Regions from separate parts of the Steroidobacter sp. genome, predicted to be linked through region 3. Evidence: riboswitches for the same ligand, from Rfam matches in the RefSeq annotation. Region 3 holds a riboswitch; each other region holds the start of a gene.

What was found. Region 3 has a riboswitch for cyclic di-GMP ahead of VGD45_RS18285 (putative Ig domain-containing protein). Riboswitches for the same ligand answer to the same signal wherever they lie in the genome.
Positions count from the first base shown of each region.
Region 1: linked by a shared signal. The riboswitch ahead of VGD45_RS21015 (hypothetical protein) and the one ahead of VGD45_RS18285 (putative Ig domain-containing protein) in region 3 are both predicted to bind cyclic di-GMP.
Region 2: linked by a shared signal. The riboswitch ahead of VGD45_RS08910 (TlpA disulfide reductase family protein) and the one ahead of VGD45_RS18285 (putative Ig domain-containing protein) in region 3 are both predicted to bind cyclic di-GMP.

Region 1 covers NZ_DASWTF010000036.1:290,796-301,568, forward strand. Annotated here, with positions in the region: gene VGD45_RS20980 (tetratricopeptide repeat protein) at 1-413, shown strand, start outside; gene VGD45_RS20985 (tetratricopeptide repeat protein) at 397-1,065, shown strand; gene VGD45_RS20990 (hypothetical protein) at 1,076-1,372, shown strand; gene VGD45_RS20995 (MotA/TolQ/ExbB proton channel family protein) at 1,428-2,126, shown strand; gene VGD45_RS21000 (biopolymer transporter ExbD) at 2,136-2,663, shown strand; gene VGD45_RS21005 (biopolymer transporter ExbD) at 2,698-3,186, shown strand; gene VGD45_RS21010 (AgmX/PglI C-terminal domain-containing protein) at 3,173-4,639, shown strand; cyclic di-GMP riboswitch class I at 4,666-4,762, shown strand; gene VGD45_RS21015 (hypothetical protein) at 4,845-10,451, shown strand; gene VGD45_RS21020 (OmpA family protein) at 10,448-10,773, shown strand, end outside.
Region 2 covers NZ_DASWTF010000017.1:22,877-33,649, reverse strand. Annotated here, with positions in the region: gene VGD45_RS08950 (DHA2 family efflux MFS transporter permease subunit) at 1-463, opposite strand, end outside; gene VGD45_RS08945 (thioredoxin family protein) at 571-912, opposite strand; gene gspG (type II secretion system major pseudopilin GspG) at 971-1,447, opposite strand; gene VGD45_RS08935 (lipid-binding SYLF domain-containing protein) at 1,635-2,480, opposite strand; gene VGD45_RS08930 (serine/threonine-protein kinase) at 2,676-5,462, opposite strand; gene VGD45_RS08925 (ECF-type sigma factor) at 5,459-6,034, opposite strand; gene VGD45_RS08920 (hypothetical protein) at 6,441-6,980, shown strand; gene VGD45_RS08915 (hypothetical protein) at 7,038-7,259, shown strand; cyclic di-GMP riboswitch class I at 7,534-7,618, shown strand; gene VGD45_RS08910 (TlpA disulfide reductase family protein) at 7,690-8,232, shown strand; gene VGD45_RS08905 (hypothetical protein) at 8,346-8,999, shown strand; gene VGD45_RS08900 (tetratricopeptide repeat protein) at 9,003-10,773, shown strand, end outside.
Region 3 covers NZ_DASWTF010000034.1:91,006-101,778, forward strand. Annotated here, with positions in the region: gene VGD45_RS18275 (pitrilysin family protein) at 1-1,219, opposite strand, end outside; gene VGD45_RS18280 (pitrilysin family protein) at 1,231-2,505, opposite strand; gene VGD45_RS18285 (putative Ig domain-containing protein) at 2,816-4,675, opposite strand; cyclic di-GMP riboswitch class I at 4,893-4,996, opposite strand; cyclic di-GMP riboswitch class I at 5,116-5,201, opposite strand; gene VGD45_RS18290 (fibronectin type III domain-containing protein) at 5,434-6,597, opposite strand; cyclic di-GMP riboswitch class I at 6,761-6,859, opposite strand; gene VGD45_RS18295 (HD domain-containing phosphohydrolase) at 7,040-9,676, opposite strand; gene VGD45_RS18300 (response regulator) at 9,790-10,224, opposite strand; gene VGD45_RS18305 (S9 family peptidase) at 10,221-10,773, opposite strand, start outside.

The sequences.
Region 1 (10,773 bases), on a different contig from region 3:
TGGTGGATTATCAGGTTGGTGAAGTGACCGCCGCCGCGACGTTCTACATGGCCGAGGTGTACTACGGCTTCAATCGATCGCTGGTGGAGTCGGAGCGTCCAAAGGATCTGCAGGCGAGCCAGCTGCAGGATTACGAGCTGGCGCTGGAAGAGAATGCGTTTCCCTTCGAGGAAAAAGCCATCGGCGTGCACGAGAAGAATCTCGAGCTGATCCGCTCCGGCATTTACAACGAGTGGATCGAAAAGAGCCTGGCCAAGCTCGCCCAGCTCATGCCCGCGCGCTATGCGAAGACGGAGTTGAGCAGCGGTTTTCTGGGCTCGCTGGATCGCTATGCCTACCGCACGCCGTCGGCGCCGCCGCCGGAACCGGCAATCGCCGCCACCGCAGGAGTTCCCAATGCGACCGGGCGTTAACAGGTGTTTCAAGGCAGGGCGTCGCCTCGTGCTGCTTGCGGCCATGTTCGTGGCCGCGTGCTCGACACCGACCAAGCAGGACAAACCTGTGCAGAAGGGGCTGGCGAAAGCAGCGCCCGTGGCACGGGTCGATATTCAACAGGACGCGACTGGCTTCACGATCCTCGAGGATGTTCGCGTGAGCGCGGACCTTCGCGCGGAGTACGAAAGCGCTGTTCGCATGCTGGAGCTGCAGCAGTACGAGCAGGGAATCGCATCCCTACTCAAGATCACCGAGAGCGCGCCCAACGTCACCGCCATTTACATCGATCTCGGCATGGCCTACGCGCGCACGGGCGATCTGGACAAAGCCGAGGAAAGCTTGAAGAAGGCGGTGCAGCTCAATCCACGTCACCCCATCGCCTACAACGAGCTCGGCGTGGTGTATCGGCGCAAAGGCAAGTTCAACGAAGCGCGCGCCAGTTACGAGAAGGCGCTCGAGTTGTTCCCGAGCTTCCATTTCGCACAACGCAATCTCGCGATTCTCTGCGATGTTTATCTCGCGGATCTCGGCTGTGCGCTCCAGCACTACACCGCCTATCAACAAGCAGCGCCCGACGATCCCGAGACGGCGAAGTGGCTTGCCGACTTGAATGCCAGAGCCAAGCGCTAGGAGAAACCACATGATGCGCAGACTTCTGATTCCAGCGTGCTCGTTACTCGCGGCAGCCGCCTTCGCAGCCGATGAGCCTGCGCCGAGCGCAGCGAAAGCAGATACCGGCCCGAAAGCGCTGTCGGGCATGTCGATCCTGGGAAATCAGGAAGCGCCCAAGGCGCTCGTGATCGTTCCCTGGAAGAGCTCACAGCTCGGCGACACGCTGGGCATCGCGAAGACCCTCGACGATGGTCGGCAGCCCGTGGACAAGGAAGTGTTCATGCGGCAGCTGAGCTACTACCAGATTCGGGCCCACTCGAAGTGAATCCGCAGCGACGCGATTCGACTCCGTAACTTTGTCACTGAAGAGGCGTAACACCGTGGATATTTTCTATTCAATCGCGAATTTCTTTACCCGGGGCGGCGCGTTCATGTACCCGATCCTGCTCGTCGCCGCGCTGGCGGCCGCGATCGCGATCGAACGCTATGTCACGCTGAGCCGGCTTTCCATCAAGAACCGGGCCGCGTGGAATCGCATCGAGCCGGTGCTGACCGAGGGCGACTTCGACAAGGCGCGTGAGGCGACTGCGAAGGACGAAACAGCGGTCTCGCAGCTGCTCGCTGTTGGCTTGGCGCGGCAGGGCGCCGTGCGTCGCGTCGATGACGTAGAGAAGGCGATGCGCACGAACCTGATGGAACTGATTCCGAGGCTCGAGAAGCGCACTCACTATCTCGGCACGTTCGCGAATCTCGCCACGTTGCTCGGCCTGCTCGGCACGGTCAGCGGTCTGATTCACGCGTTCACGGCCGTGGCGACCGCGAATCCGGCGGAGAAGGCGAACCTGCTCGCCGCCAGCATCTCCGAAGCCATGAACTGTACCGCCTTCGGTCTGATGGTCGCGGTGCCGGTGCTGTTCATCCACGCGTTCCTGCAAACCAAGACCGGCGAGCTGATCGGCAGCCTGGAAACGGCAGCGATGAAGTTCCTCACCTTGGTCGGCGACAAGCAATCGGCCCGGATGCAGAACCGCCTCGAGCTCGCTCAGTTGCCGAAGGATCACGCGAAGGCCGCGGCCTGAGGATCGATCATGCCGTCCAACTACACGCGTTCGTTCGCCTACGACGGTCCGCTGATGCAGTCGAGTTACACGACTCGAATGCGTAAACCGGTCGAGCTGATGCTGGTGCCGATGATCGACATCTTCACGGTGCTGGTCACGTTCCTGCTGATGACGGCCGTGTTCTCGCGCATCACGATTCTGCAGCTCGATCTGCCGAGCTCGGATTCGGCGAGCGCGGGCACGCCGCCGGAGTTCCGTCTGGAAGTGATCGTTCGTCACCAGGGCTTCGAGCTCACCAACGGTACCAAGCTGATCGCGACGATTCCGAAAGTGAACGATCGGTACGATTTCGACACGCTGACCCAGATGGCGCTGTCGCTGAAGCAGGAGTATCCGAAGGCGAACGATGCGTCCGTGCTGTTGGAGCGCGACGTGCAGTACGACTATCTGATCCAGGCGATGGATGCGATCCGCACCGCTGAAGTCACGCAGCCCGATGCGACGACGACCAAACAGGAGTTGTTCGCCAACATCGCCGTCGGCGAGGCGCCGTGATCGCCACGGCATCGCCGAGTCGAGGAACCCACTTATGAGTCTATTGAATCGCTCGCAGCCCCGTTCGGACGCGGAGCTCAACCTGATCCCACTGATCGACATCATGTCGGTCATGGTCGCGTTCCTGCTCATCTACTCCACCGAAGTGGAAGTCGTGCAGAACTCGAAGGGCATCGAGATTCCACAGTCCACCGCCGAGGTGAAGCCGCAGAACGCGGTGGTCGTGATGATCACCAAAGAGCAGGTGTTCGTGCAGGGCGAAGCGGTTGCGACGATCGCCGAAGTGCAGAGCACGCAGACCCCACTCATCGAACCGCTGCGCGACGTTCTCGAACGGCCGATGCTCACCGGCATCGCGACCGGCGCTGACGAAGCGTCGTCGCGCGAAGTCACGGTGATCGCGGACAAGAGCCTGCCGTTCGACGTTGTGAAACGAGTGATGGCCACCTGCAGCTCTTCCTCCTACGGGAAGATCTCGCTGGCCGTCCTGCAGAAGGAGAAGCCCGCCAATGCAGCCAGCTAAAGCACGACTCGAGGCGGAGGAGATCCCTGTATTGTCCGAGGCCGTCGACACGACTGTTGTCGACGCGGACCAAGACATTCAGCAGGCGCTCGCAGCCGGGCTCGCTCAAGCGCGCCAGGCACTCGATGAACTGGCGGTCGAGCTCCACGCGGTCGATCTCGAGCTCGGAGATCTTGCAATCGAGCGCGCCCAGTATGGCGTGCTCCAGGATGCCTGCAACGCCCTCGACAAGCTCGACAAGATGGGCGGCGCCGCGTTGTTCTGGGGCGAGAACGCCGACGGCAACGCGAGCGCGAATTACGTCCGTCGCGTGCGGAGCCGCGTCGCACAGTTCGACGAGCGGATCAAAGAGATCGAGGATCGCCGCGCGGCCGTCGTCGATCGCATCAATCAGCAACAGGGTCATGCCGAGCTGATGGAAGACATCCTCTTCGAAGCGCTCGAAGAGGAGGAGCGGCGCAAACAGGAATGGATCGTCGAGCGGGAGATCAGCAAGCTGCCCGCGTACAAAGCGTCCATGCCTTGGACGCGTGGCGGAGAAGAGGACAAGCGCTTTCGCAAGTCCGCCGCGACGGCGCTGCTGCTATGTTTGATCTTCGCGCTCATCGTTCCGCACATTCCTTTGCCGACGCGCATTCTCAAGCCCGAGGCGGAAGTGCCGGAACGCATCGTTCGTCTGTTGATCGAATCGCGGCCGAAGCCACCCGTGCAGGCGCGCGAACAACCGAAGCCGAAACCGCAGGAGAAGCCCGTCGAGCAAAAGCCGACCAAGGAAGCTCCGAAGCTTGCGGCAAAGCCCGAGAAAGAGGTGCCAGAGCCTGCCGCTGGCGAAGGTCCGAAAGTGGCGGCGGAGCAGGGCATTCTCGCGTTCCGCGAGAAGTTCGCAGGCATGCAGCAGGATCAAGCGCTCGCACGACTCGGCTCGCAGGCGCAGATCAACAATGCGAGCGACTCCGGACCGGTCCAACGCGCGATGCTCACCACGAACGCGCCAGGCTCCAGCGGCGGAATCAATCTCGCGTCGTTGAGTCGCGGCGTGGGCGGCACTGGCGGTAACGGCGGCATGGCGAATGTCCAGGTCACCCGCGTGACCAGTGGCATCGGCGGCATCGGCAAGCCGGGTGCGGATCGGCCGCTCAGTGGCGACGGTGTTGGCCCGTCACGCACCGACGAAGAAATTCAGATCGTGTTCGATCGCTATAAGGCTTCGCTCTATCGACTCTATAACAAGGAACTGCGCAAGGACCCGACGTTGCGCGGACAGATGGTATTGCATCTGACCATCGAGGCGGACGGCAGCGTGTCGATGTGCGCCTTGCAGTCTTCGGACATGAATGCGCCCGAACTGTCGGCGCAGGTGGTGGACCGCGTCAGGACGATCAACTTCGGCCCCAAGGAAGGCGTGCCGGCCATCACGATTTTGTATCCGATCGACTTCCTCCCGGCCGCCTGAGGTCGTAGTCAGAGTCTTTCGCAACAGTCCGACAAAGGCAAAGCCACCGAAAGGTGGCGACGCAAAGTCACCGGTCTAAAGAGCGCCGCAGCGGCGGCGCTCCACGACAGCGGGACCGCCGGAATCCAGCCCGTTTCAAGGGCGATCCCTCGGTCCGTTCGTGACTCGCGTGAATGTCCAACGCGGGCAAATGGAACGAGGGTGTATGAGCTCCAGGGTAAGCAACTATGTGAGAGCAGGGCGCAGTGGCATCGCCACATTGTTGCCATTGCTGCTCTTTGCCCTGTTGATGACGATCTCTTTCGACGTGAGCGCGCAGACGCAGGTCGACTGCTCGGCGGCGCCCTATAACGGCACGATCGACGGCAACGTGCGGCCCGTGCCGCCGACCAACGTGAAGATCGACACTCACTGCACCATCCTCAATTACCCAGGGGGCATGAGCACCAACTTCACGTTCGACAACAACGATCCCACGCCTTATCTGGTCGTGTTCGACAACGTGGTCCACACCGGCAACATGTCGTGCAATGCCGTGGCTCAGCACAAGATCTGGTTCACCAACGGCTCGTCCACGACCATTCAAGACAGCTGTCAGAACTACCTGATCCCCGTCGAGAAGATCGACAAACGCAGTCCCGCGCCCTATGCCGCAGTCGGCGTGCCGTTCACGTACCGGCTGACGATTCCCGTGCTATTCGATCCGGCAACGGGCACCGTCATTCGCAACAGCGGATCGGTCAACGATCTGCATACGATTCGCGTCGTCGACGATCTGAATGAGATGGGTGTCGACGTAACGCGGGTTGGCACACCTACGGTCACGTGGTTGAGCAACGGCACACCGGTGCCGCACACGTTCACCGACGCGAGCGGCGTGCTCACATTCAACATCACGCCGATCATTCCCGCCGACACACAGATCGCCATCGATATCACGCTGGTGCTGGAGGACACGCCGAACAATTTCCTCGGTCGCACCTTCACGAACATTGCACGGTGGTCGTTCGGTCGAGCGGTCGACGTGAACGAAAACGGCGTGATCGATGCGGACGAGTTTTTCTCGCCGCTGCCCGGCGAGAACGGCATCTCGCAGCCGATGACCATCGGCGCGCCAAATCTCACGCTGACCAAGTCCGGGCCTGCCACGATGAATCTTGGCCCGGGCGCGCAGTTCACGCTCGATGTGATGAACAACGGCACGAGCGACGCGTGGAACTTCGCTATCGTGGATCGCCTGCCGACAGGTCCGACGGGGGGCATGTGCGATGTCCCACCGGCACAGCTGAGCGTGACACTGGGCGGCACTCCGCTCGTTCAGGGCACTCATTACTCCGCGAGTTACACCGCCGCGCCGACGTGCGAGCTGACACTCTCGCTGCTCGATGCCGCGGGACCTGTGGCGCCCAATCAGCATCTCATCGTCACCTATCGAGCACAGCTCGACACGGATACGCAGAACGGCGCGACGCTCACAAACATTGCCGCCGCGACTCAGTGGGCGAACGACCGCACCACCAACCCAGATCGCACAGTGTTCAACAGGACACTGACCAACGGCACCGAGGGTACGCTCGATCACGAGGACAGCCACACTGTCACCATCGCGCTCACGGGCAACTTCTTCGAGAAGACGGTCACGAATCTGCGTACCGGTCAGAACCCGGCGACGGTGGCAGCGCCGGGCGACACCTTGCGGTACACGTTGCGTCTGCAGACGACCACGAACTCGCTGAGCAACGCGAGGATTTACGACGAGATCGACGCGCTCAATACGCCGGCGGCCATCGTTCCTGGATCCCTGTCGATTGTCGGTGCGCTCCCCGCCGGCGCCGTGAACAACAGCAATCCCAATGGCGGTGCGAAGGGCACCGGCGTCATCGATATCGGCAATATCAATGTGTCGGCGGGCAGCCAGATCGTCATTCAATTCGATGTGCAAGTCGCGGCGGGCGTTGCCGCTGGCAGCATCATCGCGAACCAATCGCAGCTGAGCGTGAATGGCACGCCGCTGATGGTCAGTGACGATCCGAACGTCAACGGCCAGTCAGACCCGCTCCTCGCGGGCGATGAAGATCCGACGCGAGTCGCCGTGGCCGTTCCCACGCTGCTGTTCCACAAGACCGCGATCTCCGGAGCAACGGCCAATCCCGCGGATGTGGTGCGGTATCGGCTGCAGGTGACCAACGTCAGCAATGTCCCCGCGTTCGGCTTCTCGCTCCTCGATGAGATCGACATGCTGAATAGCTCCGCGATGTTCGTTCCGGGCACGGTGTGGCTGGTGAGCGCGTTGCCGGGCGGCGCGTCGAACAACAGCAATGCCAACGGCGGCAGCAAAGGCACGGGTTTGCTCGACATTCGCAACTTGACGCTGGGCGTCGCGGGGTCGGCGACTGACTCGGTGATCCTCGAGTTCACCGCACAGCTCGTTCCCGTCATTGCGAACGGCACCCTCGTATTGAACCAGGCGCAGCTGTTCATCGCCGGCGCCGAAGTCCAACGCAGCGACGATCCCGCCGTCGGTGGAACGCAGGACCCAACCGCGATCACCATCGAGTCCGCGCCGGTGTTTCGCGTGCACAAGATCTCACAGGATGTGACGGGCGATCCGAACCTGCTGCTCGCAGGCGAGACGCTGCGCTATACGATCACGGTCAAAAACATCGGCAACGCCAACGCGACCGATGCAGTGCTGCGAGACCAGGTTCCCGTCAACACGACTTACGTTGCCGGCAGCACGCTGCTGAACGGCGTCGCGGTCGCCGACGTATCAGGTGTTTCGCCACTCGTGAATGGCATCTCGATCCACGCGCCAGAGAACGCGACGCCGGGCGCGATGCGGGCGGATGCATCGGCCACGACGACCAACGTGGCGACGATCACTTTCGATGTTCGCGTCAATCCTGACGTAGTCGACGGGACCATCATCTCGAACCAGGGCTTCGTGAGCGCGGTCGCCAATGGCATCGTCGACTATCCCTCCGACGATCCGACGACTTCTATTCAGAACGATCCGACGCGCGACATCGTCGGCGCCGTGCCCTTGCTGTTTGCCGACAAGCGCGCAGCGCTGCAGGTGGATCTTGGCTCGCCGGGCGTCGTCGATCCAGGCGATGTCCTTCGCTACACGATCACCGTTTACAACAACGGCAACGTTCCCGCGACCGAAGCCATGCTTCGCGATGCCGTGCCGGCAAATACGACCTATGTCGCCGACTCGCTCTATCTGAATGGACTCGCGGTCGGTCAGCCGGACGGTGGCGTTTCGCCGCTCGTCGCCGGCATCGACATCAGCTCCGCGGATCTGACGCCGCCATTGCCTGGAGCGGGGCAGGGCACGCTGACCGCCGGCAATTCTGCAGTCATCCAATTCGACCTTCGTGTGAATGCCGCCGTGCCTGCCGGCACGCTCATTACGAACCAGGCGCGCGTGCTCACGAACGAACTGCCCGATCAGTTGACCGATGGCGACGGCAATCCCGCCACTGGTCCGGAACCGACGGTGGTCGTGGTCGGTGTCGGTCAGCAGTTGTCCATCGTGAAGCAAGTGGCAGTGGTCGGCGGTGGTTCGGCCGTCGCGGGCTCGACACTCGAATACGTCGTGCGCGTGACCAACATTGCGAGCGTGCCCGCGCAGTACGTGGTTATCACCGACGATCTGAATGCGCCGATGCCGGGATACCTGGCGTATGTCGATCAATCGGCGACATTGAACGGCGTGACCACCGGCATCACGGTCGTGAACTCGGTGATCACCGCGGATTACTCAACCGCGTATGGCCCGTTGCAACCTGGCCAGTCCGCCGTCCTCCGCTTCCGCGCGGCGATCAATCCCAATCTGCCAATCGGCACGAGGATCACAAACACCGGCGTCGTCACCTGGAACAACCCGCCGCGCACGGCGCGCGCGAGCGTATCCATCGATGTTGGCGGTATCGTCGGCGTCGGTACGCTGAATGGCACGGTGTGGCACGACGCGAACTTCAATCGCACGGTCGACACCGCTGAACGGCTGCTCGAGGGCTGGAGCGTCGATCTGTATCGCAACGATCGACTCGTGCATTCGGCCATCACCGATGGCAGCGGCGCCTATCGAATCAGCGGCATCGCGCCCAACTACATCAACGGTGATCGCTATGAATTGCGCTTCGTCGCGCCCGGTGCGGGTTCGAGCACCGCCAAGCTCGGTCGCGCGCACTCGGAGTTCAACAACGATCTGCAGCGGATCACCGAAATCGTTCTGCAGCCCGGCAGCAACATTCAGAACGTGAACCTGCCAATCGAGCCCAATGGCGTCGTCTACAACACCATCGCGCGAACGCCAGTGCCGGGCGCCATCGTGACGATGCTCAGCGCCGCGACCCAGGCGCCGCTGCCGGAGAGCTGCTTCTACGACCCCACGCAGCAGAATCAGGTCACGCTGCCGTACGGCTACTACCGCTTCGATCTCAATTTCTCGGAACCGACGTGCGCGAGCGGCGGCGGTTATCTGATCGAGGTGACCGCGCCGACGGTGGGCTACATCGCTGGGCCGTCGCAAATCATTCCGCCTACGTCGGATGCTTCGACCGCCGCGCTCTCGGTGCCGACCTGTCCAGCGAGCGTTGACGACGCGATCGCGGCGACCGCTCAGCACTGCGAAGTGCAGATCTCCGAGTTTGCGCCGCCGCCCTCGGTTCGCGCTCGCACGGACGGCACGCGATATCACAAGCACTTCAGGTTCGATGACAGCGCCGTGCCCGGCTCGACGCAGATCTTCAACAATCACATTCCGGTCGATCCGGATCTGCAAGGCGTGCTGTCGCTGTCGAAAGTCACGCCGATGCTCAACGTCACGCGTGGCCAACTGGTGCCGTACACGATCACCTACACGAACGTGACGCCCGTGCCGCTGTTCGACATCACGCTCGTCGATCGCTTCCCGGCGGGCTTCCGCTACGTCGAAGGTTCGGCGCGTATCGACGGTGTACCGGTCGAGCCAACTTTGATCGGGCGCGAGCTCAGGTGGAACGATTTATCGGTCGATGGCAACGCGCGGCACTCGATCGTACTGCTGCTGGCCGTCGGCGCCGGTGTGAGCGAAGGCGAGTTCGTCAACCGCGCACAGGCCATCCAGTCGTTCACCAACGCTGCGATCTCGAACGAAGGCTCTGCAACCGTGCGGGTCATTCCGGATGCGACCTTCGACTGCACGGACGTGACCGGCAAGGTCTTCGATGACGCGAACCGCAACGGCATTCAGGACACCGGTGAACGCGGCCTGTCGGGCGTACGTGTGGTGAGCGCCCGCGGCTTGACGGTGACCACAGACCGCTTCGGCCGATTCCACATCACCTGCGCCATCACACCGCGAGAAGGCCGCGGCAGTAACTATGTGCTCAAACTCGACGATCGCACGTTGCCGAGCGGCTATCGCGCCTCCAGCGATCAGATCCGAATCGAGCGCGCGACGCGCGGTAAAGCGCTGCGCTTCAACTTCGGCGCATCCATCCATCGCGTGATCGGTCTCGATATCGCGGATGCGGTGTTCGAGCCGGGTACCACAGAGATGCGCATGCAATGGAAGCCGCGCTTGAGCCTGCTCATCGAAGAGCTGCAGAAAGGCCCCGCGGTGTTGCGCCTGTCATACCTGGCAGATGTGGAAGATGCGCGCCTGGTCGAGAAGCGCATGGACGCGATGAAAGAACAAATCATGCAGTCCTGGCAGGCGCTGAACTGCTGTTACCAGCTCACCATCGAGCCTGAAGTGTTCTGGCGACGGGGCGCACCGCCAAAACGGGCGGCCGTGCAGGCAAAGCAGGTGAACGAATGATGCATCACAAGTATCTATCGCTCTTGTGCGGAACATTGCTTGCGATCGGCGCGGGCGCGGAGCCTGTTAGCGAAGCCGCGCTCGGCGGGTCCGTGGAGCGGCACCTGTCGAGCGATGAAGCGATCACGCAATGGACGCATGATCCGCAGCGGATCAATACCGAAGCGGGTGACATGATCGTTCAGACGCAAGTCACCAAAGAGGAGCTCGAAACTGTCAAGTTGCAGAACGTGATCCCGCCGATCCGTTTCGAGTCGGGCGTTGCCGATATTCCACCCGGCTACATCGAAGCGCTGCGCAAAGTGCTCGATGGCATGCAGGA
Region 2 (10,773 bases), on a different contig from region 3:
CCGTCGGACCGAGCAGCGGGCCTATCAACGCCGGAATGATCACGAAGTTCATCTTGTTGAGCAGCTGCGAGCGCGGAAACGTTCGCACGATGGCGAGGCGGCCGACAGGCGTCATCATCGCCGCGCCCAGTCCCTGCAGGATGCGTGCGACGACCAGCATCGGCGCGTTCAGCGCCAGGCCGCACATGATCGATGCGCCAGTGAAGATGGCGACCGCGGCCGTGAACACCTTGCGAGTGCCGAAGCGGTCGGCGAGCCAGCCGCTGACGGGTATGCCCACGGCGAGCGCCAGGATGTAACTGGTGACGATGGCTTTGAGGCTGAGCGGCGTGACATCGAGACTGCGCGCCATGGTCGGCACGGCCGTGTTCACGATGGTCGAGTCGAGCTGTTCCATGAACAGCACCAGCCCGACCAGCCAGGGCAGGTAACGCTGAACTGCGGGTGAGGACGCGGTGGTCACGTGCTCCGCCTAAAAAAGACCCTCACTCCCTGGCCCCCTTTCCCGTTGGCAGAGGGGGAACATATGTTTTTATTTTTTATTTCGAGGCGGAGGAAGGCCATGAGGGCTCATTGGGAATCGACTTGCCTGGCGGCGTCGCTGACCGCTTGCGCGGAATTCGGCCGGACCACGCGCGCGACCTCGACGCCGTCTTTCATGAAGATCACGGTGGGCCAGAGTTTCACTTTGAAGGAGCGGCCGAGCGGACGGCCGGGGCCGTCCTCGACTTTGAAGTGACGCAGGTCTGGATGGGCGGCGCGGAACGCATCGAGCGCTTGCACGATGTGCGGCTCGGCCGCGATACAAAAGCCGCACCAGTTGGTGCCGAACTGCAGGACGGTGACGCCGGAGAAGGCGTCGACTTCAGCGCGCGTCGGCGCGGTCTCGGTATAGGCGCTCATAAGCGCCAAATTCTAGAGGCCCGACCTCGCCGTTGTAAGTCGGGTTTTGCATCCCGACAGGATCGCTTTACTGCTTTTCCTGCACCCAGTTGCCGAGGTCGGTGTCGAGGCCTTCGCCGCCTTCCTGGTTGTCCGCGCCGTACGTGAACAGGTCGAATTCCTTGCCGTGCGTGCCGGGGTAGACGTAGCGATAGTCGTTGCCCCAGGGGTCCTTGCGCGCGGTCGGATCGAGATAGCCGCCCGGTTTCCAGTTGCGCACGCTCGAATCGTTCGGCTTCTCGTAAAGCGCCTTGAGGCCCTGCTCGGTGGTGGGATAACGGAAATTATCCATGCGGTAGAGGTTGAGCGCGGTCTCGATGGTGCGGATGTCGCTGGCCACCTTGGTCAGCTGCGCGTCGTCGATCCGGCGCATGACGTTGGGAGCGACGATCGCTGCGAGGATGCCGAGGATCACCACCACCACCATGATTTCGATCAGCGTGAAACCGCGTGCCGCGGACCGGTTCATGCGTGCCGCTGCTTGGGAAAAATGAGTCGATTTCATTGCAATCTCGTTGCGCTGTAAGACATGCCAACTGCCGTGTCGGGCCGCGCGCGATCATATCCGGCCCGCCCCACTTCGCATACTGGGGCGCAAACGAGGGGCCGTGCGGGATCGCCGTCGGTTCAGGCGGTTTAGATGCGGGAAGCGGCCGCGAGTTCGGGGTTCTCGCGGCGCGGACTCGCAATAGTTATTGCGGCGGTTCCTGACCCGGCTGTGGGTCTTCCATGGGATACGTCTGCACGCCGCTGCTGGCGGGCGGTGAGCTGGCCGTGGAATTGGGCGGCTGGGCCGCCGGTGTGGCGGTCTGGGCCGGCGGCGCGGCAGTCGCAGGCACGCCGCCCGTGGCGGAGTGCTGAACGGCCGCGATGAACTGATCGGCCGGGGCCGGCGCCGCGGGCGCATCGGAACGAATGATCTCGCTCGCGAGGATGCCGGGCTTCTTATAGAAGGATTCGTTCGAGTTGCCGTCGATGGTGATGGCCGATCCATCCAACGCCACGCCCGCGAACAGGCCGCTGGCGCGCGAATACGAATACACCTGCGCGGTCAGGCCGATGTCGGTGGCCGCCGAGCTCTGCCGCCCGATCGGGCCCGCCGCCACCGAAGCGTCTGCGCCCAGCGTCACCTTGCCGCCGACGATGCCTTCGATGCTTTGTTTTGAGGTGAAAACGAGCACCACGTCGGCCGACTGCACGCCCACCTGGAAGCCGAAGCTGCCGCCGGTGAGGTTGATGAAAATCGGATTGCTCCACTGGCCGGTGTCCTTGCGCACGACCAGCACGCCCTTGCCGCGGCGACCGCCGATGCCCAAGCCCACCTTGATCACGGTGGGAATCACGGCGACCGCGTAAGCCCGTTCCAGCAACCAGGTAGGAATATTTTGCTCGGGCATGCGCATCAGCTCGCTCAGCACTTGAGTCGAGGTGAGCAGGCGCGCGTCCTGTCGTTCGCCGGCCATGGCGCTGGCGCCCATGGCGCAGGAAAGCAAAAACACCGCGAGCCGGGAAGCGAACAGGTGGGGTCGTGTGAGCATCGTTGCCGTCACTCCTACAAGTGAGTCTTAGCAATGAGACTGTAGCAGAAGTGGATTGTTCAAGACTCGGGATCGGGCATCCTGCCACGACCCTCGTAGCGAGACGGCAAAAGGCGTGACTTTTGCCTCTCGCTCGCCGCCTGCGGCGGCGGGGTACATCCCTGTACCCGAGGTGCTACTAGCGAGGCTGCCGAATTAGTTGGGGCGGGCTTGCGGCTTGTCCTGGGGCGAGGGGCCGCTGGTGGCGAGCATCAGTTCGTTGAGTTTCTCGCGCTGCCCGCTCGCGAGGTAGAACTGCTCGACGCGCTGGCGCGCCTTGATCCGCACGTCGCGGTCGGCGCTTTCGTCGGCCGCGAGCTCGGTATATGCGCGCGTGAGATAACTCTCCGCCTCGCGCATGCGGCCTTGCTTGAACAGCGTTTCGCCGAGCGCGCTGGCCGCGCGCGCGGAACGCCAGGCCGGCGCGTCGGTGCGCTTCCAGCGATTCATCGCGGCGGTGAGCATCGCTTCTGCGTCGTTGAGCCGATTGGTCTCGAGGAACACTTCGCCCAGCAGATGTTCCGCCGAGCACACGTACTGGTGATCGGCGTGCCGGGTCTTTTCCAGCGTGGCGAGCGAGTGCCGCAGCTCTCTTTCGGCCTCGGTGTACTTGCCACGCTTCATGAGCACGGATGCGTACGCTGTCCGAAAATACGGCGTATAGCTGTGTTCCGCGCCCAATGCATTGACCAGCGAATCGAGCGCGTCGGCCGCGAATTTCTCGGCTTCCGCCATTTGCCCCTGTGCGGCGCGGATCTGCCGCAGCGAGTCGAGCACCTCGGCGACCTGTCTGCTGTTCTCGCCGAACAGGATGCTCTGGCTTTCCAGCGACTTCTCGAACAACTCGCTGGCTTCGTCGTAGCGATTCTGCATCAGCAGCGCTTCGCCGAGGCGCGTCTCGGCGAGCACGCGATCGGGATGCAAATTCGGCGTGGACATACGGAAGATGTCGACAGCCTCGCGTGTCACGCGCTCCACGGCCGCCGTATCGTCCATCCACATGAACACTTGCGACAGCTCCATCAACACCACCGCGACTTCGTTGTCGTTGGGGCCGCGCACCTGGCGATTGAGCGCCAGGCTTTGTTCGAGCGAGCGACGCGCGCCGAGCACGTTGCCGCTCTGGAATTCGACACGGCCGCGGTTCATCAGCAGCGTGGCGTAGGTCGGCGTCTTCTGTTCGCCGAGCCGTTCGCACAGCGCCATCGCTTCGCGCAGCACTTTCTCTGAACCGGTGAAATCGCCCAGCGTGCGCAGCGTGACTGCGAGCTCCGACATGTCGTCGGCCGCCATCAAACCGCCGCCATTGATCATCTGCCGGCGCAGGTGCACGGCGTCTTCGAGATAACTCAGCGAGCGCTCCGCATCGCCGCTGCGACGGAAGGCGCGGCCGATCGAAGACAGCAGTCGCGCGCGCACTTCGGGATTCATGTCGCGGTCGGCGCGCACGTTCCGGCCGGACTTTTCGAGCACCTCGCGGGCGCTGATCTCCCGGCCCTGCGAGTTGTAGGGCTCGGCCGCGGAGAACAGGCTGATCATGAATTCGGAAACGGCCTGTGCCGATTTGCTTTCGTTCGCGGCCTTGTCGCGCTCGGCGGCGATGCGTTGATTCTGAACGGACATCGCGACCGCGAACGCGACGATGACCAGCATGAAAAACGCGCCCGCCGAAACGCCGAACGCGTGTCGGCGCACGAAACGTTGCGAGTAGTAGAGCCAATTGCCCTGGCGGGCGACCACCGGCTCGCGCGACAGAAAACGGCGCACGTCGGCCGCGAGCTGTTCGACCGAGCCGTAGCGGTGCTGCGGCTCCTTGCGGAGCGCTCGCATGACGATGGCGTCGATATCGCCGAGCAAACGTTTGTGCAGCCGATCCGGCTGCAGGTCGCGCGCGAGAGCGATGGCGCCGATGGTGGACTCGCCGTCGGCCGGCTCCGATTCGATGGCTTTGCGGACCGCGGTGCTCGGGCGCTGCGGATCGCTGATACAAATGGATCGTTCCAGCTCGAGCTGACTGGCCGAGGACGGCACGGTGTATGGCCGCAGGCCGGTGAGCAATTCATATAAAACGACGCCGAGCGCATACACGTCGCTGGCGGTGGTGACCTGCCGGCCGAGAATCTGCTCGGGGCTCGCATATTCCGGCGTGAGCAGCCGGTCGTTCATGCGCGTCAGCGCCAGCATGGCCGCGGCGTCGCCGGTATCGAGCAGCTTGGCGATGCCGAAATCCAGCAACTTGGGCGAGCCTTCGGCGGTGACCAGGATGTTGGCCGGCTTCAAGTCACGATGCACGACCAGGTTCTGGTGGGCGTACTGAACGGCGTTACATATTTCCAGGAACAGGTTCAGTCGCGCGGTGAGGTCCAGTTGCTGCCGGTCGCAGTAGCGATCCACCGGTTCGCCATGGACGTACTCCATGATCAGGAACGGGTGCCCTTCGCTGGTCTCGCCCGCGTCCAGCAGACGCGCGATGTTGGCGTGATTCAGGCTGGCGAGAATCTGACGCTCGGCGCGGAAGCGCAGGCCGAGGTCGCCGTGGATGGGCGCGTTGTCGACGATCTTCACCGCGACCTGCGCCGAATACTGGCGGTCGGCGCGCTCGCCCAGATACACCGTGCCGGTGCCGCCGTGGCCGAGAATCGAAACCAGTTTGTAATTGCCGACCACTCTGCCGATGTGCGCCTTGCGACGATCGCGGGTGGTGGCGTCGATGGCCGCGCCGAGCGCGTGGGTCAGCGGACCGGTGGACATGCCGGTGTCACAGGCCAGCAGCTCGAGCAGCTCGTTGCGCAGGTCCTTGTCGCCGCCGGTCTCGGCGGTGATGAAAGCTTCGCGTTGGTTTTCCGGTAATTCGACCGCGCGGGAAAACAAATCCTGCAGCCGTTCCCAGCGTTCGTCGACGATCTTCCCTGGCTGCCCGGTCCGTGGCTGTCCCGTGGTCATGAGGCTTCGGGTTCGCGATTTCGCTGCGGACGGATCTGACGCAGGATCCAGGCCTTGGCGAGCCGGATCTCCCGATCGACGGTGGCCTCGGACACCTTCAGGGTTTCGGACAGCTCCTGATAAGTGAGCCCGCCGAAATAATGCAGCTCGACCATTTCGGCCAGGCGCGGATTGTTGCCCGACAGGCGCTGCAAGGCCTCGTCGATTTCCAGCACGTCGATGTCGCCCGCGGTGGCGGGGCCCAGATCGAGCACGTCGAAATCGTCGAGCGAGCCCGTGGTCGTGCCGCCGCGCTTTTCGCGAAAGCGCGTCTTGGCGTGGTCCACCAGGATACGTCGCATCTGGCGGGCGGCCACGGCGAAGAAATGAGCGCGGTCCTGCCACGACACATTCATCTCGACGAGCTTGACGAATGCTTCGTGAACGACGGCGGTGGCCTGCAAGGTGTGGCCCGGCCGCTCGCGTTTCATATAGCGGCGGGCACGGTTACGCAGCTCCTCATATATGAGCGGCGTCAGTCGTTCCAGGGCGCGCGTGTCCCCTGACTGCCACGCAGACAACAGCCTTGTCACTGCCTGCCGGTCGGGCGGTGGAATGGCCGCTGCGATTGTGTTGCTCAGTTGCGGGTCTCCGATTCGGGGCCTTGTGAAATTCTCTGGTTCGCCGATCGCATGCGGCTCGCGGCCTCAAGCCCGGTCTAGTTTACCGGTCCCAGTGCGACAGTTTCTCACCTGGTCGCCTGGCTGTACCGCGAGCTGCCCGCCAAAACCGCCCTACGGTCGTCCCTGAATCCTGCCCAACCGATTGATTTCGGGCGTCCCCCGAAGCCACCGGTCAGCGATGCACTGATTGTTCCTTTTTTCTTGCAGTTGTCCAGTGGGCGCTGTGACGGGAATCACATTGGGACGTCGCTTAAGTCAGTGATCGAACCAATGCCGGTTCGAACTTTTAGCACTTTTCCTGGGAGGGTTTGTGGTCATGCGTAACGTATTTGCGATTTCGATGGCGGTGGCGTCTGTTTTGTTTGCTGCTTCTCAGTCGGGCGCCGTACAGCTCGCCGACGGCGAGTCGGGCACCAAACGTCCGGTCCTTGCGCTGACCGACGGTGAGTCGGGCACCAAGCGCCCGGTCCTTGCACTGGCGGATGGCGAGTCGGGCACCAAGCGCCCCGTCCTGATGCTGGCGGACGGTGAATCGGGCACCAAGCGCCCCGTGCTCGCGCTGACCGATGGTGAATCCGGCACCAAGCGCCCCGTGCTCGCGCTGGCGGACGGCGAATCCGGCACCAAGCGCCCGGTGCTCGCAATGACGGACGGTGAATCCGGCACCAAGCGCCCCGTGCTCGCGCTGACCGATGGTGAATCCGGCACCAAGCGCCCCGTGCTCACGCTGGCGGACGGTGAATCCGGCACCAAGCGCCCCGTGCTCCCGCTGGCCGATGGCGAATCCGGCACCAAGCGTCCTGTGCTCGCGCTCACCGATGGTGAATCGGGCACCAAGCGTCCGGTGCTCGCCTGAACCCCGGCTCACGAATATTTCTGAACCATTACTGATTTATTTACTGAGATAGACATCATGAAGAAGCACATGGTCCTTGGCGCTCTGTTGTTGACCCTCGGCACGGCCGCTGCCGCCGGCTCGTTCTTTTACGGCCAGGCGCCGAGCGAGGACACCGCGCGGATCACCCTGCCTTCGGATCACGAGCCGGTGACGCAGGAAGTCACGCCGGACATGATCGCGATGTGGAAGGCAACCGCCGCGTCGAGCGATTTCGCCGCTCAGAAAGCACCTATCTAAATCATAGGTGCGTGAACGGGTGCGGCCGGATCCCTCCCTCCGGCCGCGCTCGCGTATCGACCGCGGGAGGGGCATTGGAGAGCTGTCGGTCGTCTCTGTACGGATACAGGCGTCGAACGTCGTTGTCGTCGCCTACCGACAGACCGTCGAAGTGTGCGGTAAATCACAGGCCCATCGCGGTTTTGCGCCGCTGACATCACACTTCGTTCGTTGACATATTTGCGCTGCGTATAGCACCCTAGCTGGCGTTGTCAGAGGCGCTGGCCTGGCCGGTCCTCAACAAAGGCAAACTCACCGAAAGGTGGGGACGCAAAGCCACCGGTCTAAGGGAATTTTCCTAGGACAGCGGGGTTGCCAGCGCCGGCCTCCCTCAACTTCACGCGGAGGCGCCGATCGGCTGCCACCGCGCGTCCGGCGACGAACAAGTTTGATGTCACAGTCCTCACAAGCTTTGCCGCTCCGGGCTGCCGCACGGTTGCCTCGCTTCGCCTTGCTGGCGCTGCTGCTGCTGGGCCCGGCCGTGTGCGTACCCGCTGCCGGGCTGGTCGGTCAGCCCGCGCCCGATTTCGCGTTGCGTTCCTGGGAAGGCGAGAACATGCGCCTGTCGGAGCATTCCGGCGAAGTGGTGCTCATCAATTTCTGGGCGACCTGGTGCGGCCCCTGCCGCCAGGAAATGCCGCTGCTGGATGAGATCTACGGCAAGTACCGGCGGGCCGGCCTGGTGCTGTTCAGTGTCAACATCGACGAACAAAACAATCTCGACGCGGCGCGCGAAATGGCCACCACCTTACGCGTCAGCTACCCGGTACTGTTCGATGCTCGCAAAGACGTGAGCCGCGCCTACCAGGCGAGCACCATGCCGCTGACGGTGCTGATCGATCGCGAAGGCGTGGTGCGTTACGTGTCCGAGGGCTACAAGCTCGGCTACGAAGCGCGCTATACCGAAAAGCTGCGTGAGTTGCTGAACGAGTAAATCGCGCTGCCGAACAAAGTCTGCAACGGATCCGCGTCGCCACGCACATCGAACTCGTAGAGTCGTAGACGAAACTTTCGAGTATTTCCACGGAAGAATTCCCGGACACATCCATGCCGCGCCAGAGCCTGTTCAAGAAGATCGCTACTTTATTGCCCCTGGTCGCGCTGTTTGCGACAGGGCAGGCGAGCGCCCAGGATGGGGCCGCGCAGCGCACACCGCCGACCCTGGCCAATTCGAACTCGACCACCGCGACCACCGCGCCGCTCAGCGAGCCGGGCGCCGCGCCGTCGGCACCGAGCCCCGCAACGAACGACAGCTTCAAGAGCCTGGACGAGGAAGTGCAGGCGCTGAAAAAGGAAGTGCTCGATCTGAATCGCGAGCTGTTCGTGCTGGAAGAAGAGCTGCTGTTCCCCGCCAACACGCAGGTGGCGGTGTTCGTGTCCATGGACGTGGGCGAGTTTTTCGCGCTGGATTCGGTGACCTTGAAGCTCGATAACAAGGAAGTCGCCAACTATCTGTACACCGAGCGCGAGGCGCAGGCGTTGCTCAAGGGCGGCGTGCATCGCGTCTTCATCGGCAATCTCAAAGCGGGCGAGCACGAGCTGATCGCGCTGTTCACCGGCCAGGGGCCGAATGCGCGCGACTATCGGCGTGGCGCGACCGTGAAGCTCGAAAAAGGCGTCGGCGCCAAATACGTCGAGCTGAAGATCAGCGACCGCGCGGTGAAAGCGCAGCCCGAGTTCATCGTCAAGGAATGGGAATAACCCGTGCCGGGCCGATGTAACAAGCTGCTGGCCGCCGTCCTGCTAGCGCTCGGCGCCACTGGCGCGACGGCGAAGGAGCAGCCGCCCGAACCGCGTCCCCTAGTCGGCACCCCGCAAGTGGTGCGCGACCTGCATTGGGGGGACGTGCTGTTCTATTTCTACCAGGACGATTATTTCCAGGCGTTGACGCGCCTGGGCGCGTCGCAGGATTTCAATCGCGTCAGTCATCACGGCGTCGAAGCCGAGCTGCTCAAGGGCGGTCTGTATCTTTCGTTGGGCCAGCACGAGGAAGCGGGCCGCATCTTCAAGGCGCTATTGAACGACAACGTGCCGATGGATGTGCGCAACCGCGCCTGGTTCTATCTCGCCAAGGTCTGGTATCAGCGCAATTATCTGGAAGACGCCGCGACGGCTCTGAGCTCGATCCGCGGCGCGCTGCCCGGCGATCTGGAGCCCGAGCGCCATCTGCTCGAAGCCCAGGTGCTGATGTATCTGAATCGCTATGACGAGGCGATCCGCGCACTGGAGCGTTGGCAGCCGGTCGGCGATCGCGGCGATGCCTGGTCGTCGTACGCCCGCTTCAACATCGGCGTGGCGCTGGTGCGCCAGGAACGCGTCGAAGAAGCCGCCGAGCTGTTGAACGAAGTCGGTCAGATCGCCGCGCCCACCGAAGAAATGGCGGCGCTGCGTGACAAGGCCAATCTCGCGCTCGGCTTCGCGTGGCTCAAGGCCAATCGTCCCGAGGACGCGAAGAAGGTGCTGCAGCGAGTGCGACTCGAAGGTCCGCAGTCGAACAAGGCGCTGCTCGCGGTCGGCTGGGCCGATTCCGCGGAGAAACGTTTCAACAAAGCGCTGGCGCCGTGGCTGGAGCTGCGCGATCGCGACATTCTCGATGCAGCCGTGCAGGAATCGTATCTGGCGATTCCGTATGCATACGCGCAGCTCGCGGCCAACGGCCAGGCGGCCGAGCAGTACGTGACCGCGGTCGAAGCGTTCGCCGCCGAGTCTCAACGCATCGATCAATCCATCCAGGCGATTCGCGACGGCAAGCTGCTCGACGCCATCGTCGAGAACGACAAGGCCGACCAGGTGGGCTGGTACTGGCAGCTGCAGAACCTGCCGGACGCGCCGGAAACCCGTTATCTGTATCACCTGCTGGCGACGCACGAGTTCCAGGAAGGCCTGAAGAACTATCGCGATCTGAAGCTCATGCAGCGCAATCTCGCCACCTGGGCGCTCAGCGTCCAGGCGTTCGAGGACATGGTCGACACGCGACGGCGTGCATACGACCAGCGCGTGCCCGGTTTGCAGAAGACGCTGGACACGGTCGATCTCGACAGCATGGAAGCGCACAAGAACGAATTGGAATCGCGACTGGAAGCCGCCGATCGCGACAACGACGTGGCGGCGCTGGCGACGGCGCGCGAGCAGGAACAATGGGCCAAGGTGCAGCAGATCGAAGCCGTGCTGGCCAAATCGGATCAGAACGATCCGATGGTGCAGGAGATGCGCGAAAAGGCGCGCCTGATCCGCGGCCGGCTGATGTGGGATTTCAATGCCAGCTACAAGGCGCGCCTGTGGCGCGCTCGCAAGGAAATGCGCGAATTGGATGTTGCTTATAAAGAAGCGCGCCGCCGCTCGGTGCTGGTCGATCGCGCCCGTGGAGACTATCCGGCGCGCACCGAAGAGTTCGCGCGGCGCGTTGCCACGTTGCCGCCGCGAATTGACGGTTTGACCGCGCGACTGGAAGCGACGGCGCAAGCGCAGAACCGCT
Region 3 (10,773 bases):
GCGCGAACCGGCCGATCAGCGCACGGCGCGCATTCGTCAATTCCTGGGCTGACACCGGTTCATTGGCGATGCGCTGCAGTTCCAGGCTCAACTCGTGCATTGCGCCCTCCGTGACCGCGGTACGCACATCGGTGCTGGCAACCACCACTCCTGGGAAGGTCGTCCCGGTAAATGAGCTATAGACCCCGTAGGTATAGCCTTTGTCCTCCCGCAAATTCATGAACAGGCGCGAGGCGGGCCCGCCGCCCAGGATGTGATTCATGACCAGCATGGCGAAGTAGTCGTCGTGATCTCGCTCGATGCCCAACGATCCCACCCACAGCGAGGTTTGCACCGAGCCGGGCCGGTCGACCAGCAAGACACGCGATTTCGCTGGCCCTTGGGGAGGCGGCAGCGAGACATTGTCGAGATCGGCCTTGGCCCAGGCGCCGAAGTGACGCTCCAGTCTGGCCACCAGATCTTTCAGAGTGATGTCGCCATGGGCGATCAGGAATGCGTTGTTCGGGCGATACCGCGCTGCATGGAAGGCGGCCAGATCGGCGCTGGTCAGCTGTTTGATAACAGCCTCGCTCGGCACCACCAGCGCGCCCGGATGCTCGCCATAGATGGCGCGCATGAACTGCTCTTGCGCCTGGAAGCCGGGATTCGCTCGACGGATCTGCAGCTGCGCCAGGAAACGGGCGCGGAATTTTTCCAGCTCGGACTCGGGAAAGGTGGGGTTGCGAATCACATCCGCGGCCAACGCCAGGGTCGGTTCCACGAAATCGCTCAAGCCGCTCACCGACACGACGCTCTCGCCCGAAGCAGGGCTGGAGCTCGACGACAGGCTCGCGCCGAGTGTCGCGAGTTGCTCGGCGATCTCGCGACTCGACCGATTCTTCGTGCCCTCTCTGAGCAGGCTCGATGTAACCATCGAGACACCGCGCTTCTCCGGCGGATCCGCCAGGCCGCCGCCGTTGAACCACAGCTGCATCGAGAACGTCGGCAGCTTGTGATCTTCCAGCAGCGAGACGCGCATGCCGTTCGACAACACCGCCTCTTGCGGCTTCGGCAATTGCACTCGCAACGTCTGCGGATTGACCGGTGCTTTGCCCTTGAGCTCGACGCCTTTGGTGGACGCGCCAGCGGGCGCTTCTTGCGGAGTCTGCGCGGTGGCTTGCACGAACATCAGCGCCGACAACAGCGCGAGCACGGTTTGCTTCGATGTGGACATGGTCATGATCGGCTCGCTCACGGACCCGGCGCGGGAGTTGGCGCCGGCGCAGGCAGCGTCGTCAGCACGGTGCGGCCGGCGGGCTGCAGATATTTCTTGGCGACGCGCTGCACGTCAGCGCGGGTCACCGCGTCGATCTTCGCCAGGCGCGTGTTGACCAGATGCGGATCACGGAACAGCACGGTGTAGGTGCCGAGAATGGTGGCGCGATTCTGGGCGCCCCGAATGCTTTGCAGATAACCCATGCGAGTCGCGTTGCGCGCCTTCTGCAATTCCCAATCGGCGATGGGTTGCTCGGCCACCTTGGCGATCTCTTCGTAGATCGCCGCCTCGACCGCTTCCGGCTTGCGGTCGGGCCGCACGGTGGCGGTGACATAGAAACCGCCGGTGCCAATGCGCTCCTCGACGTAACCGCCGATGCCGGTCACCAGCTCCTTTTCCTTGCTGATGCTTTGATACAGCCGCGAGCTGTCGCCGCCCTGGAGCACCGAGGACAACACTTGCAGCGCCGCCTGGTCCGGCCCGTTGCCGACGTCGGCCTTGTAACCAATGAGGATTTGCGGAGCGCGCGCGAGCGGATCGGTGAGCGTTTCTCGTCGCTCCGCCGTTTGCGGTGGATCGATCAGATCGACGGCGGGCGGCGCGGGTTGCCGCGGAATGTCCTCGAAATATTTCTTGATCAGCGCCAGCGTGTCGTCGCGCTTGAAGTCGCCGACCACCGTGAGCACGGCGTTGTTGGGCGCGTAGTAGATGCGAAAGAACTCGGCCACGTCTTTCACGCTCGCGGCGTTCAGGTCTTCCATCGAGCCGATGGTCGAGTGCTTGTACGCGAACTTGTCGTAGAACACTTCGTCGAAACGCTCGTACGAGCGGCCGTACGGCTGATTGTCGACACGCATGCGGCGCTCTTCCTGCACGGCCTGCCGCTGGTTGTCGAGCTTGGCCTGCGTGATCTCGAGCGAGCGCATGCGATCGGCTTCGAGGAACAGCGCGAGCTCCAGCTGATTGGCAGGCAAAGCTTCGAAGTACAGGGTGATGTCGGAGCTGGTGGTGCCGTTCATGGAGCCACCGTTGGTGAACACCTGATAGAAGTGCTCGCCGTCGCCGACGTTCTGCGAGCCTTTGAACATCATGTGCTCGAACAGGTGCGCGAAGCCCGTGAGGCCCGGGCGTTCGTTACGAGATCCGACATCATAAGCAACGTTGACCGCGATCACGGGCGTGGTGCGATCCTCCACCAGCTGTACGCGCAAGCCGTTCTTCAACGTGTGCTCGGAAAAATCTACACGCACGGCCGCAGGAGTCGCAGCAGTTGCTGAGACGAGAGGCAGCACGGCGAATGCAAGGGACAGGCAGACGCCGTAGTCCAACAAAAGTCGCGCCTTTTGTCGGGCGTATCGAAAGGGCCTCGGCCACTTTCGATCAGACAACAAGGCACGAATCATGTGACCGCTCCGTTACTCGCGCTCGGCGCGTGGATAACGATCGAGAATACACTGGCGCGCTGCCGAGGCGATACACGGAGCACGGCCGTGCAAGGCGCAATAAAAAAGGCCCGCCAGAGGCGGGCCTTTGCAAAGGATTTGCGTTGGGTCGATCGGTTTACGGAATGGTCTTCATGCCCATGTTCGAGATTTGGCTCTCGCCGCCGGACGTGGTGTACGCCTTGACCGCGAAGTACCACGTGCCGGAGGTCAAACCCGTCACCGTGTACGTGGACAGACCTGGGTTCGCGATCTGAATGGTCTGGTCGAGAGTGGTGCTGGTCCGGCCGTAGACGACGCGATAGCCCGCCAGGTTGGTCAGCGCCGCGCCATTGATGTCCTGGGTCGGCGGCGTCCACGACAGCGTGGCGTTGTTCGACGACGACTGCGTGACCGTGATCGCGAACGACGGCAGCGAGCGCGTGGCCGAGCCATCGCTCACCGAGATGATGATGTTGGAGTACGTGCCCGCGTTCGCAGCGGACGGCGTGCCCGACAGCCGGCCGGTCGTGGTGCTGAAGGTGGCCCACGACGGCATGTTCTGGATGCTGAAGCTGAGCGTGTCGCCATTCGGATCGGCGGCGGTCGGCTGGAAGTTATAAGCCGTCCCTGCCGTCACGTTCGTCGCGGGCGAGCCGCCGATGGTAGGCGCGGTGTTGCTCGGCGCAGCGACGCTGATCGAGAACGCCGGCAGCGAAGCCGAAACACGACCGTCGCTGACGGTGATCGCGATGTTCGAGAACGTACCCGCCGTGGTCGGCGTGCCGCTCAGACGACCGGTCGCGGTATCGAACGCAGCCCAGGCCGGACGATTCGCGATGGTGAAGCCGAGCGAGTCGTTGTCAGGATCGCTCGCGGCGGGCGTGAACGAATATCCCATGCCGACCGTCGCCGTCGTGGGCGCCGTGCCGGAAATGGTCGGCGCGCGATTCGCTGGCGCGGTGACTGCGATAGCAAAGGCCGGCAACGAAGTCGTCACGCGACCGTCGCTGACGGCAATGATCACGTTCGAATACGTGCCCACATCGGTGGCCGCCGGCGTGCCGCTCAAGCGGCCGCTCGCGGTGCTGAAGTTCGCCCAGCGCGGACGATTGGTGACGCGCCAGACCAGCGTGTCGCCATCCGGATCGCTAGCGCTGGGCACGAACGTATAAGTCTGGGCCGCCTGCACCGACGTGGAGGGCGAGCCGCCGATCGTCGGAGCGCGATTGTCCGGACCGCGCACCTGGATCGAGAACGCCGGCAGGCTGCGGGTGAGCACGCCGTCGCTGACGCTGATGACGATGTTCGAATACGTCGCGATGTTCGCGGTTCCCGGCGTGCCGCTCAGGCGACCGGTGGAGGTGCTGAACGCGGCCCACGACGGACGATTGGAAATCGAGAAGCGCAACGGATCGCCGTCGACGTCGTCCGCCACCGGCTGAAAGCTGTACGGTTGATCGACCATCACCGAACCCGGCGGCGTGCCGGCAATCGCGGGCGCATTGTTTCCAGGCAGCGGCGTATCGGTGCGGCCGCGCACCTGAATCTTGAAGGGACCGATGGAGCGCGTGTCTCTGCCGTCGGTGACAGTGATGGTGATGTCGCCCGAATCGCCGACGTGCGCGTCCTGAGGCGTGCCGGTCAACAGGCCGGTCTCGTCGTTGAAGGTCGCCCACTGCGGCTGATTGGTGATGGTGTATTCGAGGAAGTCGCCGTCGGCGTCGGTGGCCGTGGGCTGAAAGGAATACGCCTGACCGGCGGTCGCGCTCGCGGGCGGAGTGCCGCTCACTTCGGGTGGCTGATTCGCCGGAGTGGGCAAGGGCTCGCCGCCCACGGGGTCGCCGCCCGAGCCATCGTCGCCCGAGGGTTGCTCGACCGCGTCTCCTACCGGGCCGCTACTGCCAGAGCCATCGTCGAAACAGCCGCTCAACGAAGCGGCGATCAGGGCCAGCGTGGCTCGCTGCAGGAACGTCTTCCCGAAAATTGTTGGAATCATTGCTCGTACCTTGGCTTCGCGCGCGGCAACGACGGTCTGGCGACCGGCGCGGCTTGGCGCAGCTGTGTTCCGGAAATGAGGCAGCCGTCGCGGCTGAGACGCGACTTTCGAAGCGCAGGAAAAGGTGCGCGCACGTGGGGCGCGCTATCGGCAGCTCGCTGATCTCACATTCGCGTGGCGCGCTCGCAAGGGGCCTTGCGGGCAAGACGGTCGCGATTGTGGCAACCCCGCTGTCGTAGGAGCGCTGCGCGATGCGTGCCGCGTTCCCGTAGACCGGAGGCTTTGCGTCCCCGCCTTTCGACGGGTTTGCCGATGTCACTTTCTGCTCTCCCTGGACTGATCTTCTTGTCCCAGGGCGTGACGCAGGCGGCGGTACGAACGACACGAGCACGGAAAAGGAGAGAAGGATGACGGCTAGCTCGGTGACGCAAGAAGAGCTGGCCGGCAACCCCGCTATCCCCAGCTTGCGCCGTCAGGACCGGAGGCTTTGCGTCGCCGTCTTTCGACGGTTATGCCCTTGGTGATGTTGAGTAAAACCCAGGGAATTATGTTTTTGCAATTGTCGGTGGAGACCGACAAACGCGGCGGCAAAACGGCACGCGAATGTCACTTCGAATTCACATAACTCCGTCAGAATCCAGGCGGCCGTTGTGTAGACATCGAGACATTTCGGCAAACAAAAAAACGGCGACCGGAGTGCTCCGATCGCCGTTGCGTGCGCCACTGTTGTGGCGCTCAACGCAGTTTCGAGACTCGACTTACTGCACGACCTTCGAGTACACGTTCGAGATCGCGCTCTCGGTGCCGTTGCTGGTGTAAGCACGCACCGCGAAGTAGTAGGTGCCCGGCGCGAGGTTGCTGATCGTGTAGTTGGTCACGCTCGGGTTCGCCACCTGGATGGTGCTCGTCATGGCGCTGGCCGAGGTGCCGTAGGCGATGCGATAGCCCGCGAGATTGCTCAGCGTGCTGCCGTCCGTGTTCGAGGTCGGCGCGGTCCAGCTCAGCACGGCGCCATCGCTCGAGGCATCGACAACGCTGATCGAGAAGGCAGCCAGGGAAGCCGTGGCGCGACCGTCGCTCACGCTGATGATGATGTTGCTATACGTGCCCGCCTGCGCAGCAGTCGGCGTGCCGGACAACTGGCCGGTGCTGGTGTTGAACGTGGCCCAGCTCGGACGATTGGCGATCGAGAAGGTCAGCGTGTTGCCATCGGCGTCGCTCGCCGTCGGACGGAAGCTGTAAGCGCTGCCCGCGTTGATCGTGCGAACCGGCGTGCCGCTGATGACCGGAGCGCGGTTGGCGGTGCTGCCCACGGCGATCGAGAAGGCCGGCAACGAAGTCGTCAGGCGACCGTCGCTCACGCTGATGACGATGTTGGAAAAGGTGCCAGTAGCCGTCGGCGTGCCGCTCAGGCGGCCCGTGGAAGTGCTGAAAGTCGCCCAGCTCGGGCGATTCGCGATAGTGAAGCCGAGCGCGTTGCCCTCGGCGTCGGAGGCGGAAGGCTGGAAGCTATAGGCCGTGCCCACCGTCGCCGTGGTGACCGGCGTACCGCTGATGCGCGGCGCGGTGTTGCTGGAGAGCGTGGTCACCGCCTGAATCGAAAACGCCGGCAGCGACACGACGTGCACGCCGTCGGTCACACGCAGCTGAATGTTGCTCCAGGTGCCGGGCGACTTGGGATAACCCATCAAGCGGCCGCTGTTCGGGCTCACCGCCATCCACGACGGCTTGTTCACGACGCTGAACTTCAGCGCGGCGCCTTCGGGATCGCGGGCCGTCGGCAGGAAGTTATAGCTGGTGTTGATCTTGATGACGGTCGGCGGCGTACCGCTGATGGTCGGCGGCAGGTTGGTCTGGGCAGAGGCGAGACCGGCGAACGAAGCGAGCGCCGCGACCGCGGCGAGCGAAGCAATGAGACGCATTGGGCAACTCCAGCAAGCACAGTTCCGAGCCAAGCTCGCGTCACGCGTTTTGCGTGCGGTGGCGAGCACCTGTGTCTGGCAAGGGAAGCTGGCGTTGCTGAGCCGGCGCTGTGTGCGCGGGCCGCAGGCCCAAGGACTTCACGATACGACCTGATTAAGTCGTAACGGCAACCCCGCTATCTTCGATGCGGCTGCTGGAGCGGCATCGGAGGACCGGAGGCTTTGCGTCACCGTCTTTCGAACGGCTTTGCCCTTACAGACGGGGCACATTGTGTCGGAGCCCTGGAACTTGACATATCGGACGACCCCCCAACGTCGTTGAGGGAAAGTTGCAAGTTCACAGGGGAAAAATTTGGCGACGCTTAGTGGCGACACTTAGGCGCGGCGCGACAACAAAACTGTCACAACCGCGCGAAAGCCTATTTTTATCGGGAAAAGCCGCTTATTCAGGCAGCACGAAGCCGTGCTGCCTGACCAGGCGCGTGCATGCGGCGACCAGGGGTTCGTCGTAGCGTCTGCCGGCCCCGCGGTTGATCTCGTCGATGGCGGCGTCCATGCCGGCCGCCGGCCGGTAAGGCCGGGGCGAGCACATGGCCTCGACCGTATCGGCGATCGCCAGGATGCGGGCCTCGATCATGATTTCGTCGCCCTTCAACCCACGCGGATAACCGCTGCCGTCGAAACGCTCGTGAGATTGATAAACGATATCGGCGATGGGTGCGCCGAAGTCGATATCGGCGAGCAACTGGCAACCCTCTTCGACGTGAGTGCGCATCAGCGCCAGTTCCGTCTCCGTCAACGGCGCGGGCTTGCTGAGAATGGTTGCCGGCACGGCGATGTTACCAACGTCGTGTAACAACGCCGCGACTCGCAAACCGTGCTGACGTTCGCCATCGAGCCCGGCTTCGCGGCCGATCGCGACAGCGAGTGCCGCCAGACGACGCGACGATCCAGCGGTGTATGGATCGTGCCGTTCGCTCATGCGTACGAAAGAATCGATCATGCCTTGCAGGGCCACGTCGGTGCGCTGGAGCGCGCTGAGCGTCACCGCATGGGCGCGCTTCGTATGCAACACGCGCCACACGCCATCGGCCAGCGCGGCGAGCGCGCGTTGATCGTCCTCGTTGTAACTTGTTTCGCGATTGCCCACACCAAGCACCGCGACCACTTCGTCGCCCGAAAGCATGGGCACGGCGATATAACGCGTCACGTCCGGCAGGCCGTCGTTCTGCGGCTTGCGGGTCACGTCGTTGTTCGACAACGCATGCTTGGACCGCACGCATTCGGTGAACAACACGGCGCGACCGATGGGCTGCGGCTCGGAATCCGCCATCACCGCTTGCGGCCGGCTGCCGTCGCGCCAGGCGGCGAGCGTAATGGTCTTTTGCACGGGATCGACGAAATACAAATAACCGAGCGGGCTGCGCGTGACGTCCATCCCCTGCTCGATCACCCGCCGCACGATGGCGGACTCATCGAACGTGTCGGCCTGCTTGAACAGATCGACCAGGAAGTCGGCCTGACGCTGGAGCTGACGGTTCACGATCAACTCGCGGCGGCGCTGGGTGACGTCGCGAATGAGCACGATGCTGCCGCGTGCGTTCTCCAAAAGGCCGACGCTCACTTCGACGTCGAACGACGAGCCGTCCTTGCGACGATGCTTGGCCTCATAGCGGCCGCCGCCACGGACGCGGCCGAGTTGCAGCCGCATCGTCGTTTCTCCGGAGTTGTGATCCTCGATGTCGGCGGCATTCATGCGCAGCAGCTCTTCTTTGCTGTATCCGGACATGCGGCAGTACGCCGCATTCGCATCGAGGATCTGACCGTCGGCGCCGAGCAGCCACGAACCATCCGCGACCGCATCGAGAACCGCGCCACCGCTGCTCGCCTGCTCCTGCAACTGGCGCTCGGTCTCCAGCCGTTCCGTGAGATCGAACGCGGCCACCAGTTCGGCGTTGCGACCGTCGAATTCGATTTGCCGAGAGGCGATCGACAGCGCGACGCTGTTGCCGTCTTTGCGCTTGTGCCGCCGGATCGGCCCGTCGCTGTCCGGCATTTCCAGGGCCGTGGCCTTCAGTGCAAGGAATTCGGCGCGCGAATAACCATACAGGGCCAGCGCCGCATCGTTGACGGCGATGAAGCCGCCAGTGGCGTGATCGGCGATCCACATGGGTTGCGGATTGCTTTCGAACACACGACGGAAGCGCGCCTCGCCGTCGGCCAGACGCCGATTGACCGCTTCGAGCTCGTTGACCTGCGAGCGCAGTCGCGAGTGGGACTGCATCGCGCGCTCCACAGCGTCGGCCTGCGCCTCGGCCTGAGCTTGCGCGTGCTGAACTTTCTGGTCCGCCTCGAGTTGCAAACGTTCGGCGCGCTCGACCGCTTCGGCTTGCGCGCGCTGAGCTTTTTCCAAAGCCTCGGCTTGCGCGGCCTGCGCGCGTTGCATGCGCTCCAATGCTTCAGCCTGCGCGGCTTGCAGCTTCTGCGCTTTTTCCAGCGCTTCGGCCTGCGCCGCCTGCAGGCGTTGCGCGGCTTGTGCCTTCTCGAGCGCGTCGGCTTGTGACTTTTCGAGCACGGCGAAACGCTGCATGGCGGCCGTGTCGAGCATGTTCATCGGACGGGTGTTGCCGCTCGCGCCGTTGCCATGACCGTTGGAATTCCCGTTCGCCTGGCCATTCGAGTGACCGTTGGCGCGCGCGCCGTTCATGTGGCCCGGCGGCAGCAGCTCGTCGAGCGCGGTCAGCAGTGTTTCCGGCGGCGTCGAGCGGGCGAGGAAACGTTCGGCGCCGAGCTCCAGCGCGAAGCGTTCATATTTGGGATCGTCGTGGCGCCGGGTGTAGAACACAAAAGGAATGTTCTGCAGGCGCTCGTCCTGTTTCCATTTGCGGCACAGGGCGAAACCGTCCATGCGCGGCAGGACGATGTCGGACACGATGGCTTGCGGCGGCTCGCGGCGCGCGACGTCCAGCGCGGCGAGTCCGTTGGCGGACTTCAATACTCGATGACCGCGACCCGACAGCAATGTCTCGAGCGCGCTTTGCTCGGATTCGCGCTCGAATGCGATCAGGATGACACCCATGCCACCAGCCCCTAAAAAAGAACCCCTCGGAGCCTGCGAAGTATGCCCGGCAGGCGTGTGAATCACACGATTAGGGGGTTCTCTCAACGGCAAAGAGAGACACAGCGCACATTCTACGGACCGGCACGATTGATGCGGGTCCAGTACTGACCGAGCTGCGAGACCTGATCGGTAAATTGTTTAAAGTCCACCGGCTTCACGATGTAACTATTGGCGTGCGCCTCGTAGCTGCGCGCCATGTCCGACTCCTGGTCCGAGGAGCTCATGATCACCACCGGCGTGGAGCGCGTCTTGGGATCGGCCTTGATCTGCGCCAGCACGTCCAGGCCGTCGATCTTGGGCATGTGCAGATCGAGCAGCATCAGCTTGGGATTCCCGGAGACGCGCTGCGAGTACACGCCCTGACGAAACACGTAATGCAGCGCCGCCTCGCCATCCTGAACCCACACCACTTGCTGCGAAACGCCGCCGATCTCCAGCGCGCGAATCGTCAGCTCGGCGTCCGTGGGATTGTCGTCGGCGAGCAGAATGTACCCGGTGTGGCTCATGACCCACTCCCGATGCGCATGCCTTCGGCCAAGGCGATGATGAATCCGTATTCCCGCGCCACTTCGCGCATGTGCTCGTATCTCCCCGACTTCCCACCGTGGCCCGCCTCAAGATTAACGTGCAACAACAGCGGCCGGCCGCCGGTGTCGTGCCGGCGCAGCTTCGCGACCCACTTGGCCGGCTCGTAGTACTGCACCTGGCTGTCCCACAGTCCGGTGGTGACCAGCATGGCGGGGTAAGGCTGGCGGCGGATATTGTCGTAAGGCGAATAAGAAAGCATATAGGCGTAGGCAGCGGCTTCGTTCGGATTGCCCCACTCGTCATACTCGAGGGTGGTCAAGGGAATGCTGGTGTCGAGCATGGTGGTGACGATGTCGACGAACGGCACGTGCGCGACCAGCCCGGCGTAACGATCGGGCGCGACATTGGCAATCACGCCCATCAGCAAACCGCCGGCGCTGCCGCCCGCTGCGAACACCTTATCGCGCGCACAGTAGCCGCGCGCCACCAGATGATCGGTCACGTCGACGAAATCGTTGAAGGTGTTC